2 regions of the Luteimonas sp. A649 genome follow, and region 2 is predicted to be linked to the other one. Evidence: riboswitches for the same ligand, from Rfam matches in the RefSeq annotation. Region 2 holds a riboswitch; the other holds the start of a gene.

Region 1 (7,598 bases), 440 kb from region 2:
CGACATCGGCCACAAGTCCGACGTCGACGGCGTGCGCCTGCACCTGGCCAGCGCCGCCGCGGTACACGAGGCCGCCGCCGACATCCTCGAGCGTGCGCGCCGGCTGCGGCCGGACGCCCGCATCGATGGCGTCAGCGTGCATCCCATGGTGCTGCGCCCAAAGGCGCGCGAAGTGATCGCCGGCATCGCCGACGACCCGGTATTCGGGCCGGTGGTGGTGTTCGGCCGCGGTGGCACGGCGGTCGAGGTGATCGACGACAAGGCGTTGGCGCTGCCGCCGCTGGACCTGCGCCTGGCGCACGAGCTGATCGGTCGCACGCGTGTCTCGCGCATCCTGCGCGCCTACCGCGACGTGCCCGCCGCCGATGAACGCGCACTCGCCCTGGTGCTGGTGAAGCTGGCGCAGCTGGCCGCCGACATCCCCGAGGTGCGCGAGGTCGACATCAACCCCCTGCTGGCCGACGCGTCGGGCGCGATCGCGCTTGACGCCCGCATCGCGGTGGCGCCTTCGACGCGCCTGCATCGCGGCCGCGGCCACCCGCGCTTCGCGGTGTTCCCGTATCCGACCGAGCTCGAGCGCACGCTGGCCCTGTCCAACGACCGCACGGCCGTCGTGCGCCCGGTGCGCCCGGAAGACGACGCGATGTTCCGCCGCTTCTTCGAACGCGTCAGCGCCGAGGACCTGCGCCTGCGCTTCTTCCGCGCGGTGCGCGACTTCAGCCACGACTTCATCGCCCGCCTGGTGCAGCTGGACTACGCGCGCTCGATGGCGCTGGTGGCGATCGATGTGGAGTCGGGCGAGATGCTCGGCGCCGTGCGCCTGCTCGCCGACTCCGACTTCCGGCGCGGCGAGTACGGGATCATGGTGCGCTCCGACCTCAAGGGTGCGGGCCTGGGCTGGCGGCTGATGCAGGAAATGATCGAAGTCGCGCGCTGGATGGGGCTGGAAGCCATCGAAGGCCAGGTGCTGCGCGAGAACAGCACCATGCTCGCCATGTGCCGGCGGCTCGGCTTCAAGGTCGTGCCGGATCCAGAGGACGCCACGCTGATGCTGGTGGAGCTGCCGGTGGCCGTCGCTGCGGGATAATGCGCATATGCGCAAGATCCTGCACATCGACATGGACGCCTTCTACGCGTCGGTGGAGCAGCGCGACGATCCCGCGCTGCGCGGCCGGCCGGTGGTCGTGGCCTGGCGCGGCGCGCGCTCGGTGGTGTGTGCGGCGTCGTACGAGGCGCGCGTGTTCGGCGTGCGCTCGGCGATGCCGGCGGTGCGCGCCGAGCGTCTGTGCCCGGACGCGGTATTCGTGCCGCCGGATTTCGCGCGCTACAAGGCGGTATCAAGGCAGGTGCGCGAGATCTTCCTGCGCCATACCGACCTCGTGCAGCCGCTGTCGCTGGACGAGGCCTACCTGGACGTCACCGCGCCGAAGATCGCTTCGCCCAGCGCCACCGAATCGGCGCGCATGATCCGCGCGGCGATCCGTGACGAAACCGCGCTCACTGCGTCGGCCGGCGTGGCGCCCAACAAGTTCCTGGCCAAGATCGCATCGGACTGGAACAAGCCGGACGGCCAGTTCGTGATCCGGCCGTCGCAGGTCGACGCCTTCCTGGCACCGCTGCCTGTCGGCCGCATTCCCGGCGTCGGCAAGGTGATGGAAGCGAAGCTTGCAGCGATCGGCGTGGCCACGATGGGTGACCTGCGCGGCTTTGCGATCGAGGAGCTGCAGCAGCGCTTCGGCAGCTTCGGCGCCAGCCTGCACCGTCGCGCGCACGGCATCGACGAGCGGCCAGTGGAGCCGAACCAGCCGGTGCAGTCGATCTCCGCGGAAGACACCTTCGCCATCGACCTGCCGCTGGAGGAGATCGAGCCCGCGATCCGCGCGTTGGCGGCCAAGGCCTGGGCGGCCAGCCGCAAGACCGAGCGCGTCGGCCGCACGGTGGTGCTGAAGCTCAAGACCGCGCAGTTCCGCATCCTGACGCGCAGCTACACGCCCGAATCGCCCCCGGCCACCGAAGCCGAATTCACCGCATTCGCGCTCGCGCTGCGCGAACGCGTCGACCTGCCCGGGTCGACACGCTACCGGCTGGTCGGCGTAGGCCTGGGCGGATTCCGCGAGCCCGCGGAGCTGCCGGAGCAGGCGACGTTGTTCCCGGAGTCGGATGTCGTGTCGACCGCCGGTTGAGCGCCGTGCCGATGCGTCGATGCGGGCCAGCGCATGCACCGACACATGATCGCGCGCGCCGCGGTGTAGCCTGCCATGGTGGCGTCGGCTCCCCGACCGGCGAAGGTACGCAACATGGCATTCGCCTGGCCCCTGGTGCTGTTCGACCTCGATGGCACGCTGGTCGACAGCGCCGCCGACATCGCCGAAGCGGTCAACCGCACGCTCGATGAGCTCGGCCACCCGCGCCAGCCCGAAGTGCTGGTGCGCAGCTGGATCGGCCTCGGCACGCGCGTGCTGATGGACAGCGCGCTGCAGCACGTCGGCAGCCGCACGCCGGTGGATGAGGTGTTGCCACGGCTGATGCGCCATTACGGCGATTGCCTGCTGCTGCAGGCGCGCCTGTACCCCGGCACCGTGGAGACGCTGGACGCGCTGCACGCCGACGGCGTGGCGATGGCGATCTGCACCAACAAGCCCGAACGCTACGTGCGCCCGCTGCTCGAAGCGATGGGCATCGGCGACCGCTTCGACGGCATCGTCGGCGGCGACACGCTTGCCGAGCGCAAGCCGCACGCGATGCCGCTGCTGCACCTGGCGGCACAGCATGGCCGCACCGTGGACGAATGCCTGATGGTCGGGGACTCCGAGGCCGATGCCGCCGCCGCGCACGCCGCCGGCATGGACCTGGTCCTGCTGCGCCACGGGTATCCGCGCGGCTTCGACCTGGAGCGCGCGGGAGCGGTGGCGGTGCTCGACGACTTGCCTGGGTTGTTGGCGCTTCGGGGGTAGGGGGCAACCCCTCACCGCACCGGCTGATACCTCAACGTCAGCCCGTACTCCCGCCCCGGCTGGTTGTACCAGCCCACCGTCTCGTAGTCGCGGTCGAAGACGTTGCTGGCGCGCGCCAGCAGGCTCCAGTCGCGGTGGAAGGCGTACTCCAGGCGCAGGTCGGTGGTGGCGTAGCCGCCCAGGCGCACGGTGTTGGCGGCATCGTCGTAGCGGCTGCCGGCGCCCTGCACGGTGATGCCGGCGCGCAGCGGGCCGAAGCCGCGGTCAAGGTCGATGCGGCCGGTGGTGCGCGCGCGGCGCGCGAGCAGGTTGTCGTCGTTGATGCCGCCGCTGCGGTCGCGCGGATCGGCGTGGCTGAGCTGGGTCGACAGGTCGAAGCCGGCGAACGAGGTGCCGAACGTCAGTTCGGCGCCGCGGATGCGGGCTTCGTCGATGTTCTCGCCCACGCCTTGCCAGGTCGGCGGCGCATAGGTGAACACGATCAGGTCTTCGATCCGGCTCTCGTAGATGTTGAACGACCAGTTGAAGCGTTCGGTGGCCTGCGACACCCCCAGGTTCAGGCTGGTGGACTCCTCGGGCTGCAGCAGGGGGCTTTCCGAACCCGGGTAGTACAGGTCGTTGAAGGTCGGCGCCTTGAAGCCGGTGCCGAGCGTCGCGCTGAAACGCAGGCCGTTGTCGAACGCCAGGCCCCAGCCGAGGCCACCGGTCACGTGGTCGCCGAACTGCTCGTTGTCGTCGTGGCGCACGCTGGCCTGCCAGCGCTGGCGGCCGGTGCCGCCGTCGTAGGCGAGGAACACGCCGGTGTTGTCGCGCTCGTCCACGATGAAGCCGGTGGTGCCATCGACGCGATCGCTGCTGTAGTCGACGCCCATGCTGAGCAGGTGCGCCGGCGCCAGCTGTACGTCGGCCTGCACCGAGGCGGTATCGCGGCGGGTATCGAAGGTGCTCACGAAGGTGTCGCCCTGGTAGTCGTCGGACGTGTCCTTGCTGCGGCCCACTGCCGCGGTCACGCCAAGGCGGCCACCCTCGGGGGCGTAACGCAGCTGCGCGCCGGTCACCTGCTGCCGCGTCTTCGAGCGGTTGGTCCAGGAGCCGTCGTACTCGTTCTCCCCGCTGGCATCGAGGAAGCTGCCTTCCACCGTCAGGGCATCGGTGACGTGCAGGCCGCCGCGCATGGTCACCGAGGCGCTGCGGTAGCCATCGTCGTCGGGCTCGTCGGTGAAGCAGCCGGTGAACAGCGTGCCCGAGCCGCGGCAGGCGTCGATGCCGTCGGTCTCCTGGTAGCCGCCGTGTGCCGCGACCCAGCCGCGCTCGCCGCCGTAGTCGAAGCCGCCGCTGAAGGCGCGGCTGTTGTTGCTGCCACCGCTCACCGACAGTTGCGGCGTGAAGCCGCTGGCCCTGCCGCCGCGGGTGAAGATCTGGATCACGCCGCCGATCGCCTCCGAGCCATACAGGCTCGAGCGCGGGCCACGCACGATCTCGATGCGTTCGATCTGCGCGACCGGAAAGTCCTGGAACGCCGCCATGCCGGAGCTGGCGGCGCCCACCTTGACGCCGTCGATCAGCACCAGCACGTGGTCGGACTCGGCGCCGCGCAGGAACACGCTGCTGAGCTTGCCGCGGCCGCCCTGGTTGCCGATGTCCACGCCGGCGCGCCCGCGCAGCAGCTCGATCAGGTCGCGCGCCTGGCTGCGCTCGATCTCGTCGCGATCGATGACCTGCGCCGGCACCAGGCTGTCGGCGAGCAGTATTTCGGTGCGGGTGCCGGTGACGATGACCTCGTCCAGGTCGGTGGCCTGCATTGCACCGCTGGCCATCGCGGCCGGGGACAGGGCGAGCGCCACTGCGAGGGAAAGGAACTGGTGCTGCGGCTTCATCGGGTTCTCCATGCGTCGCGCACGCCCGCGCGACTGTGTCGTGGGGTTGCGGGCAGGGAGCGGGGACGGGAGGGTGACGTGGACGACACGGCGCGCTACCGCCGCGACGCCCTCCGCGTCACAACCAGTGTGTCTTCCAGGCCGGTCTCCGGGCTCGCGGGCGGAGCGATGTCGCTGCTCCAGCCCCGGCGCCTTCCCATGCCTGTGCACAGTGGCGGTTTGCCGGGGTGTTCCACGCTTACCGTTGCGGGGGCAGCGCCGGAATGCCTCGTACGCCGTGACGGCGGGCGGAAGGTCACCGGCTTCCCGTTTCAACCGTTGGGGAGAACCCCGCCGGTCACCAGAAAGAGCGCGCAGTCTACGGCATCGCTCCACGGCGCGCCAAAGGCATCCGGCGTGCGGGGCGGGCAGGACGGGCCGCGGCGGGCGGATAGAATGCGCGGCTGCAATACGCACATCGGGGCGAAATGACGGAGTCATGGTTCACGCAGCGCTGCGCGCTGCCTTCAGAGGCGCACCGCGCCCGCGCGCGCGCGCGCCAGCAGCAGCTCACCAAGCCTGCCGGCGCGCTCGGCCGGCTGGAAACGCTGGCGATCGAACTGGCGGCGCTGCAGGCCAGCGACCGCCCCGCGGCGTCGCGTGCCCCGGTGCTGCTGTTCGCCGGCGACCACGGCGTGGTGGCGCAGGGTGTCTCCGCGTATCCGGCCGAAGTCACGGTGCAGATGCTCGCCAATTTCGCGGCTGGTGGCGCCGCGATCGCGGTGCTGGCGCGCGAGCTCGGCCTGCCGCTGCACCTGCGCGACGTCGGCACGCTGGCCGAAGCGCCCTTGCCCGGCGCCGTCGTCGACAAGCCCTGCCGCGGCACGCGCGACCTGAGCGTGGAGGCGGCGATGGCGGCCGGCGAGCTTGCGCATGCGCTCGACGCCGGGCGCCGCGCGGTCGACGAGGCGCTGGCCGATGGCGCCGACCTGCTGTTGCCCGGCGAGATGGGGATCGGCAACACCACGGCGGCGAGCGCGCTGGCCTGCGCGCTCGCCGCGCTGCCGGTCGCCGACCTGGTCGGCGCAGGCACCGGCCTCGACGCCGCGCGCATGGCCCACAAGCAGGCGGTGGTGGAGCGCGCGCTGGCGCTGCACGGCGCGGCGATCGCGGCGGCGCCGCTGCCGGCGCTGGAAGCGCTGCGCCGCGTCGGCGGCCTCGAGATCGGCGCGCTGGCCGGCGCGATGGTGGCGGCGGCGCAGCGCGGTATCCCGGTGCTGGTCGACGGCTTCATCGTTTCGGTCGCTGCGCTGGCCGCGGTGCGGCTCAATCCGGGCGTGCGCGCCTGGCTGCTGTTCTCGCACCGCTCCGCCGAACGCGGCCACCAGCGCGTACTCGACACCTTGGACGCGTCGGCGCTGCTGCAGCTCGACCTGCGCCTTGGCGAAGGCTCGGGTGCGGCGCTGGCGCTGCCGCTGCTGCGCCTGGCCTGCGCGCTGCACAACGACATGGCGACCTTCGCCGAGGCCGCGGTCGCCGACAGGCCGCCGGCATGATCGTCGACCTGGTGCGCCACGCCGATACCGGCCGCCGCGGGCACCTGGACGGGCGCCATGATCCGCCGCTGCGCGACGGTGCCATCCTCGCCCCGTGCCGGCGCCATGCCGGCATCGCCTGGGCACGCGTGACCAGTTCGCCGCTGCGCCGCGCGCACGACACCGCACTGGCGCTCGCGGCGCCGGCGGGCCTGGCGGTGCAGCGCGATGCTGGTTGGGCGGAATTCGACTTCGGCGACTGGGACGGCCGCGCGGGCATGGACCTGCCGGCTGCCGCGCTGGCCGCGTTCCACCACGATCCACGCGCCAATCCGCCGCCCAACGGCGAAGCCTGGGATGCGTTCGAAGCGCGCATCGGCAGGGGACTCCAAGCACTGCTCGCGTCCGCGGATCCCGGACCGCAGCTGGTTGTCAGCCACGGCGGCGCGCTGCGCATGGCGCTGACGCTCGCCTGCGGCCTGCCGCTCGCCTCCGCCTGGGCGCTGCGCATCGACTACGGCACGCGCCTGCGGCTGCGGCTCGAGACCGGCGACGACGGCCGCCCCTGGGGCGAAGTGCTCGAGCTGGCGCAGCCATGAGCCTGCGCCGGCTGATCCTGGCAGTACAGTTCCTGACCCGCCTGCCGACGCCGCAGGTGCGCGACTTCCGCGACGACGACCTGTCGCACTCCGCGGTGTACTACCCGCTGGTCGGCGTGCTGATCGGGCTGCTGCTGGCCGTGCCGCTGTGGGGATTCGACCAGCGCCCGTGGCTGGCGGCGGTACTCGCCCTGCTCATGTGGGTATGGGTGACCGGTGCGCTGCACCTGGACGGCCTCGGCGACGTGGCCGATGCCTTCGGCGCCGCGCATCGCGATCCGCAGCGTTTCCTGGCCGTGCTCAAGGACCCGCACATGGGCGTGTTCGGCGTGGTCTCGGTGGTGATGCAACTGCTGGTGAAGCTGGTGCTGCTGGCCGAACTCGCGGGATCGCCGTGGTGGTTCGGGATCGTGCTGGTGCCCGCCTGGGCGCGCTGGGGCACGCTGTGGTGGAGCCGCCTGCTGCCGCCGATCCAACAGGCCGGCATGGCCGAACGCTTCTCGTGGAAGCTGGACCTGCACGTGGTCTGGCTGTGGGCGATCGCGCTGGCTGCGGCCAGCGTGCTGGCGCCGCCGCTGCTGGTCGCGCTGCCGCTGGCGCCGCTGGTCGCGGCGTACTGGCGCCGCCGCCTGGGCGGGATTTCCGGCGACTGCC
Region 2 (7,598 bases):
AAGTGGCGTGCAGGATCCGCATGCGCAGTGATTCCTTCATGTGTCGTGGTGGCGGACAGGACCAGGTCGGTCCAGCGTTCGATCGCCAGGGCGTCGCCGGCGCCATGCGGCATCTGCTCGATTTCCAGGGGCGGATAGCGGCTACCGAAGAACTTCGCCATGCGCCGGACCGCACCGCAGTAGTACTCCTCGCCCCACTGCGTCTCGCCGGTGCCGAACACCGCCAGCCGGTCGGGCTTGCCGACCGCACCCATCAGCTCGGCGATGAATCGCTTCATCTCGGCAGGCGTGCGACCTGCGTTGTCGGTCCAGGAGCCGAGCAGGTACAGATCGTGCCGCGGGCCGGTCCCCGCGGCAGCCAGGCCATCCATGTCCACCTCGATCCAGGTCACGGCGTGGCCCAGCGCCTCGCAGCGCGCGCCGACTTGGCGCGCGACCTCGCGGGTATTGCCGCTCAGCGATGCGATGGCGAGCAGGATCCGCATCGGCTCAAAGATCGTCGAAGCCATTGTCGGAATTCGTCTTCTTGTAGCTGGCATTTCGCATCTCGAAGAAGTCGGTCTTGGTCTCGGTGAAGTTGTCGGCGTAGGCCTTGATCCAGGGCATCACGTTCTCGGTGGCCTCGGAATACAGCCTCTCGATGCCCAGCATCCCGGCCATCTTGTTGGCGCGGTACTTTACGTAGCGGACCATTTCGTCGACATCGATGCCGTCGATGCCGTCCAGTACTTCGCCGGTCCACTGCACTTCCAGCTCGATGGCGTGCTCGAAGGCGCTGTGCACGTAGGCGGTCAGCTCATCGGTCTGCAGCTCCGGGTTCTCGCCGACGATGGCGCGGATCAGCTCGCTGATGAACTTGGTGTGCGCAAGCTCGTCGCGGTTGATGAAGCTGATGATCTTTCCGGTGCCGGCCATCCGGTTCTGGCGCACCAGGTTATAGAAGTAGGCGAAGCCGGAATAGAAGTTGATTCCCTCCAGGATCGAGGACTGGATCAGCGAGCGCAGCAGGGTCTCGGCGGTCTTTTCGCGCATGAAATCGTCATACGAGTTCATGATCGGCGCGTTGCGCTTCTGGATCGTCGGGTGCGTGCGCGCGATCTCGAAGATCCGGTTCTGGTTCTGCAGGTCGGTGATCGAGGCCAGCACGTAGCTGTAGCTTTCGTTGTGGATGACTTCCTGCTGCCCGATGATCGCCGCGTTCGCGTGCGCGGCCGGGTCGGTGATGTATTCGGCGACGTTGTAGATGAAGCGCGTCTGCGGCGAGTCCAGCGTGGCCAACAGCCCGATGATCGAGTCATAGGCGTTCTTCTCCCGTGCCGACAGCTCGCCGTACTGCTTGGCGTCGCTCTTCATGTCGACCTCGTCCGGGATCCAGAAGTTGGTCGAGAGCTCCTTGTAGGCGCGGTAGAACGACGGATACGGGATGTCGTTCCAGTTGAGGATGCCGCTGGTGCGGCCGTTGATGATCCCGGTCGAGCGGTTGGGATGGCGCGGCTCGAGGATGCGAATGCGGTCGAGCGGCGTGGAAGTAAGCGGTGCGGTGGCGGACATGTGGTCTTCTCGTGTTTCGGGCGTCGCGGGACGAATCGATCTGGAGGAAAGCCCCCCCTGAGTCAGGGGGGCGCGCCGAAGGCGCGGGGGTCTGGGTGCTGGTGATGCAGGGTCCACGGTTCGCCACGCGAACCGTGGAAGCGAAAGCGCGAATGCGCTTCAGCTACTGCACCACTCGCACTCGGCGATGTCGATGTCGTTCGAGCGCACGTAGTAGGTGGTCTTCAGGCCTTCGCGCCATGCCGTCATGTGCAGCTCAAGCAGGGTGCTGGCGCGGATGGTGCTGGGGACGTAGAAGTTGAAGCTGATCGACTGGTCGACGTGGCGCTGGCGGCGCGCGTTCTGGCGGACGCTTGCGAACTGGTCGACGCGGTAGGCGCCTTTCTCGTAGTAGGGCCAGGTATCGAGCGACAGACCCGGGGCCGCGACCGGTCGCCGATAATCCTTCTTCTCTTCGTAGTAGAACGCGGAGTAGATCGGGTCGATGGATGCGGTGGAGCCCGCGATCTGCGCGGTGCTCATGTTGGGTGCCACGGCCATCAGCCAACCGTTGCGCATGCCGCCCGCGGCCACCCGGGTAGACAGCTCCCGCCACTCCGGGCTGTCGTAGCCGCGGTCGCGGAAGTAGGCGCCGGTGTGCCAATCGCTGCCCTCGAACGCCGGATAAGCGCCCTTCTCCTCCGCCAGCGCCATGCTGGCCCGCACCGCGAGCTGGTTGATGCGCTCGTACAGCGCGTCGCTGCAATCCTCGGCCCCGGGCGCGTTCCACTCGATGCCCTTCAGCGCCAGCAGGTGGTGCCAGCCGAACGTGCCCAGGCCGATGGCGCGGTACTTCTGGTTGGTGATCGTGGCCTGCGGCACCGGCAGCTGGTTGAGGTCGATGACGTTGTCGAGCATCCGCACCTGGATCGGCACCAGGCGCTCGAGCACGTCGGTGATGAGGTCGCCCTGCCCGTCCGGTGGCACGACGGCGCGGCCGAGGTTGATCGACGACAGGTTGCAGACCACGAAATCGCCGGCCTGGCGCGTGGTCACGATCTGGTTGCCGGAGATGATCTCCTGCATGAGCCGCGTCGGGCTCATGTTCTGCAGGATCTCCGTGCACAGGTTTGACGAATACACCATGCCGGCGTGCTTGTTCGGGTTCTTCCGGTTCACTTCGTCCCTGTAGAACATGAACGGGTTGCCGGTCTCCAGCTGGCTGACCATGATCCGCTTGAAGATGTCGATCGCCTTGACCGTCCTGCGGCTCACGCGTTCGTCGCCCACGACCTCCGCGTACTTCTCGCGGAAGCTGCCCGCACCGCGGGATTCGTCGAAGAAGTCCTGCAGGTACCAGCCCTTGAGCCGCTTCACTTCATGTGGATCGAACAGGTACCAGTCGCCGCGGCGCTCGACCGCCTCCATGAAGATGTCCGGGATGCAGACCGAGGTGAACACGTCGTGTGCGCGCAGGCGCTGGTCGCCGTTGTTGAGGCGCAGGTCGAGGAAGGCCTCGATGTCGCGGTGCCAGACGTCCAGGTACACCGCCACCGCCCCCTTGCGCTGGCCGAGCTGGTCGACCGAGACCGCGGTGTTGTTGAGCTGCTTGATCCACGGCACCACGCCACCCGAAGAGTTCGGCACGCCGCGGATCGCCGCCCCCGAGGCGCGGACGTAGCCCATGTAGGCGCCCACGCCGCCTCCGCCCTTGGACACGCGGGCGATGTCGGTGTTGGAGTCGTAGATGCCCTGCAGCGAATCGTCGACGGTGTCGATGAAGCACGACGACAGCTGCCCCCCGGTCTTGCCGGCGTTCTGCAGCGTCGGCGTGGCGACCGTCATGTACAGGTTGGACAGCGCCCAGTAAGCCTCGCCCACCAGCTGCATGCGGCGCTCGCGCGGGGCTTCGCGCTGCATCAGGTACAGGGCGATCGTCAGCCACCGCTCCTGCGGCAGTTCGTACACCGCGCGGCTGGTGTCCGTCGCCAGGTAGCGGGTGGCGAGCAGGTACAGGCCGTTGTAGGCGAACAGCCTGTCGCGCTCCGGATCGATCATCTTCCCGGCTTCAACGAGTTCCTCCTTGGAGTAGGCGCGCAGGATGTCGTTGGAATACACGTTGCGGTCGGCCAGGCTTTCCTGGAGTCCGACGTAGGAGCCGTAGCGTTCGCCGACGTCGTAGAAGCGGTTGCGACTGGCGCGCTTGTACAGGCGCTGCAGGTACAGGCGTGCGGCGAACATCTCCCACTCGGGCGCGGCCACGTCCACGCGCGCTTCGGCTTCGCGCACCAGGTGGTCGACGAGGTCGTCCGCGTCCACCACGTCCTTGCGTTCGACGAACCCGCACACGCTGCGCGTGTAGTCGGCGACATCGAGCTGCGGAAACTCGGCGTGGATGCGATCGATGCTGCGCACGAGCCGTGCGCGGTCGTAGGGCATGCGGCGGTTGCCGGCTTCCTTGGTGATCCATGTGGCAACGCATCCGCTTTCGCCGTCGCGCGGGAAGGCAGCCGGGGCTGGAACGGCGGCGATGCCGTCGTGCTTGTCCATGTGTGTTCCTGGATGAGGGACGCACGGCCACCTGTCCCGCGGCAGGAGGCGGGCGGCGTCATCACAGGGTCGGCAAGCGGCGTCGCAACGGACACGCCCGATCCGACAACGAATCGCGGGCGCATGCGCGCTTCACCAGCCATCTCCCCCCGGAGATTCCGCAGCCGGCACCGCGCGATGTGCTTGCGCGCGGCTGTCGGCAGGTCTTCGGGCTCGTGGATCCGGGAGCTGGGCTCCGCGCCTCGGTCGCCGCTTCCCGGAACCACCGTTCCAGTGCGAGTGCGACCTCGTTTCCACCTACCGCTGCGGGGCAGCGCCGGAATGAGTGGGACTGGATGTTTCTCCGCCCCACCGCACCGGCTTCCCTTTTCATCCCGCGCCCTGCGGCGCGCGAACCGACGACCACAACATATCGTGGCGCCAAGGAACCGTCAACGCAAAATGTTGTGACAAGACGTCGGGGAGATTCCGGCTGCCGCGGAAGCGAATGCCGGACGCCCACCGCACCGCAGCGGTCATTCGCCTTTGCACTGCCTGGGCTAAAGTGCCGGTTCCCCACCTCGAGACCGTCATGTTCGACCGCTTTCGATTGCCCCGGACCTATTGGGCCGACCGGTCCGTCCTGGCCCTCCTGATCGCCACCACGGCCTGGCTCTCGCTGACGTTCGCGCGCGGCCCCGGCGAACTCGCCGCGATCTGGGTCGGCAACGGCATCCTCACCGGCTGGCTGCTGTCCAGGCGCAGCGCGACGTGGCCGGGCTACATCGCGATCGCGTTCGCGTGCGAACTGCCGGCCCGGATGCTCGCCGGCGATACCCCCGTCTACGCGTTCGCGATCGCGGCATGCAACATCGTGGAAGTGCTGGTGGTGGCCGGATTCGTGCGCAGCCGCGTCCCGGACATCCGCCAGCCGCGGGACTGGGTGCGCCTGGGCGGCATCGCGACCGGAGCCACGCTGCTGGCCTGTGCCTTGTCCGGACTGCTGGCCGCGGGCGTGGCATACGCCATGCACGGCCAGGCATTCGTGCGGTCCTTTGCAGGCTGGTATGCCGCCCACGTCGTGGGCATGGTGATCCTGGCCACCACCACCCTCGTCGTGCAGCGCGAAGGGCTGGGCCTGTTCATTGCGCGCGGCCGGGGCTGGTCGCTCGCGGCCAGCATGACCTTGCTGGTGGCGGTGGGCATCGGGGTGTTCATCAGCGCCTACCCGGTGATGTTCCTGACCTATCCCGCCCTGCTGCTCGCCGCGATGCGCCACCAGTTCGCGGGCGTGGCGCTGGGCGTGATCGCGTTGGCCCTGATCGCCGCCATCGCCACCACGCTGGGATACGGTCCGCTGTGGCTGCAGCATGACCTGGGGGACGGCGGCAGGATCGCGCTCCTGCAGCTCTACCTGGCTGGCGGCTGCGTGATGACCATCCCTGTCTGCCTGGCCATGGCCGAACGCAAGCGCCTTGCCATGCGCCTGGGCGACAGTGAGCGCCGCTACCGCATGCTCGCCGACCATTCGCATGACGTTATTTCCCGCATCCGGGGGGACGGTGAACGGCTGTATGTCTCTCCCTCGGCGCTGGAGATGCTGGGATGGACGCCGGACGAGATGCTCGGTTCGCGGTGGGACAGCGTGCACCCGGACGACCGCGCGACCCAGCAGCAGGCGATGGCCGACGTGCTCGCCACGGGCAACCCGCGCACCGACATCTACCGCGTGCGGCACAAGGACGGCCACTACGTCTGGGTGGAAGCGGTGTCGCGCTGCATTCCCGCCGACGACGGCAGCGATGCGGACGATCTCATGCTGACCGCGCGCAACATCAGCCGCCGCGTGGCCGCCGAGCAGGCGCTCGAGGAGAGCCGGCGCGAGCTGGAGCGGCTGACGCGCGTCGACACCCTGACCGAGCTGGCCAACCGCCGCCAGTTCGACGAGCGCCTAGCGCTGGCGCTGAAGCGGCTGCACCGCCACGACACCCCGATCGCGCTGCTGTGCCTGGACATCGACCACTTCAAGGCCATCAACGACGGCCATGGCCATGCCGCCGGCGACGCCGTGCTGCAGGCCTTTGCCGGGCGCCTGTGCGACAGCGTGCGTGAGACCGACCTGGTCGCGCGCCTGGGCGGCGACGAGTTCACGATCCTGGTCGAGGATGCGCAAGCCGGAGCGGCCGAGGCGATCGCGCGCAAGGTGCTGGAATCCACCGCCGCGACCATCGAAGCTGGCGGCACGCCGCTGATCGTGACCACCAGTATCGGCATCGCCTACGCGCAGCGGCCCACCGATGCCGCGACGCTGATGGAAGCGGCGGACGCGGCGCTGTATGCGGCCAAGAAGGCGGGGCGCAACGGCTATCACGTGGGCGAGGCATCCTGACGCCACGTCCCGGTCCGGGAACCACCGCGACATCCGGCGGTCCCGGGATTCAACGAGTCCACGTTGCGGCCGATGGCGCCGCCCGCCACGGCACCGGCCACCGTCGCGACCTTGCGTCCGCTTCCGCTGCCCACCTGGTTGCCGACCTATCGCGTGCAGTGCGTCCGCCGGACCCGCGCCGCCCCGGATCGCGATGGCCGTCATCAGGTCCGGCATCACGCACCTCCCTGGTACTGCTTCTCCTCGATGAATTCGGAGCCCGCCAGGCGATTGATGTCGTTCTTGATCGCGATCCGCTCGCCGTTGCGCATGGCCACCGCGCGCGCGAGCTGGATGAATCCGTCGTCGAAGTCCTTGGCGGCTTCCCTCGCGCGCAGGCCGTCCTGCACGTCCCACATCAGTTCATTGACCGCCTTCAGGCGGTCGTAGAACCCGTCGAGCTCCGGTTTGGCGTCCACCAGCGCCTGCCAGATCGGGCGCAGGCCCTCGAGTTCGACCGCGACGTGCGCGCGCTTGTCGGCATCGGCGATGCGCTCGTGCTTGATGTGCAGGATCGAGATCTTGTCGGCCAGCTCGCCGACCGACACGGGAACGGAAATGGTCTGCTGCATGTTCACTCACCCGGCCTTGCACTGGATGGGAACCATACGGCCGATTTCCACCGTGAGGTCGTCGCCCTTGCCGCGGATGGTGTTGGGGCCGTTGCTGTAGACGAAACCCGAAGCGCTCGGCTGCTGCGCGAGTTCGATCGCGTCGCCATTGCGCAGCAGGACCGCGCGCTCCTGCGCGGCATGGAAGCGCACGGACAGGGACTCCCCGTTGTCGCAGCTGAAGGCGACCTCACGCATATCCGGCGGAGACGGGTCCACCGCGGCGGGCGGTGAGCTGCAGGCGCAAGCCGCGCAGGCTGCGAGCATTGCCATCAAGGGCACTTTCATCGAGTTCTCCAGCTTTGGCGCACGCTGGCGCCGGACGGACATATCGATACCGTAAACTCCGGCAGGCCCCACCGCCACCCTGGTGACAACATGTTTTCCACTGTATTGCGCACTCTTTTCGCTGCGACCGCCCTTGGCCTGGCCATGCCTGGGCATGCGGCCGCGGAGTCCCGCACGCCCCCGGCACCGCAGTGCCTGGACGCACGCGAGGT

The links. A riboswitch is a leader RNA that binds a small molecule or an ion and turns the genes downstream of it on or off. The one in region 2 is predicted to bind cobalamin.
Region 1: it holds a riboswitch for cobalamin, as region 2 does, so the genes downstream of both, ACW5E8_RS00550 (TonB-dependent receptor domain-containing protein) here and ACW5E8_RS02655 (ribonucleoside-diphosphate reductase subunit alpha) in region 2, are expected to answer to the same signal.

What each region holds. Positions count from the first base shown of each region.
Region 1 covers NZ_JBSVRQ010000001.1:112,160-119,757, forward strand. Annotated here, with positions in the region: gene ACW5E8_RS00535 (bifunctional acetate--CoA ligase family protein/GNAT family N-acetyltransferase) at 1-1,087, shown strand, start outside; gene dinB (DNA polymerase IV) at 1,095-2,183, shown strand; gene gph (phosphoglycolate phosphatase) at 2,298-2,954, shown strand; gene ACW5E8_RS00550 (TonB-dependent receptor domain-containing protein) at 2,966-4,831, opposite strand; cobalamin riboswitch at 4,954-5,191, opposite strand; gene cobT (nicotinate-nucleotide--dimethylbenzimidazole phosphoribosyltransferase) at 5,299-6,366, shown strand; gene ACW5E8_RS00560 (histidine phosphatase family protein) at 6,363-6,944, shown strand; gene cobS (adenosylcobinamide-GDP ribazoletransferase) at 6,941-7,598, shown strand, end outside.
Region 2 covers NZ_JBSVRQ010000001.1:547,236-554,833, reverse strand. Annotated here, with positions in the region: gene ACW5E8_RS02665 (flavodoxin) at 1-485, opposite strand, end outside; gene ACW5E8_RS02670 (thioredoxin family protein) at 1-22, opposite strand, end outside; gene ACW5E8_RS02660 (ribonucleotide-diphosphate reductase subunit beta) at 490-1,551, opposite strand; gene ACW5E8_RS02655 (ribonucleoside-diphosphate reductase subunit alpha) at 1,711-4,080, opposite strand; cobalamin riboswitch at 4,262-4,495, opposite strand; gene ACW5E8_RS02650 (diguanylate cyclase domain-containing protein) at 4,652-6,448, shown strand; gene ACW5E8_RS02645 (hypothetical protein) at 6,427-6,582, opposite strand; gene ACW5E8_RS02640 (DUF6165 family protein) at 6,664-7,059, opposite strand; gene ACW5E8_RS02635 (MliC family protein) at 7,066-7,386, opposite strand; gene ACW5E8_RS02630 (hypothetical protein) at 7,531-7,598, shown strand, end outside.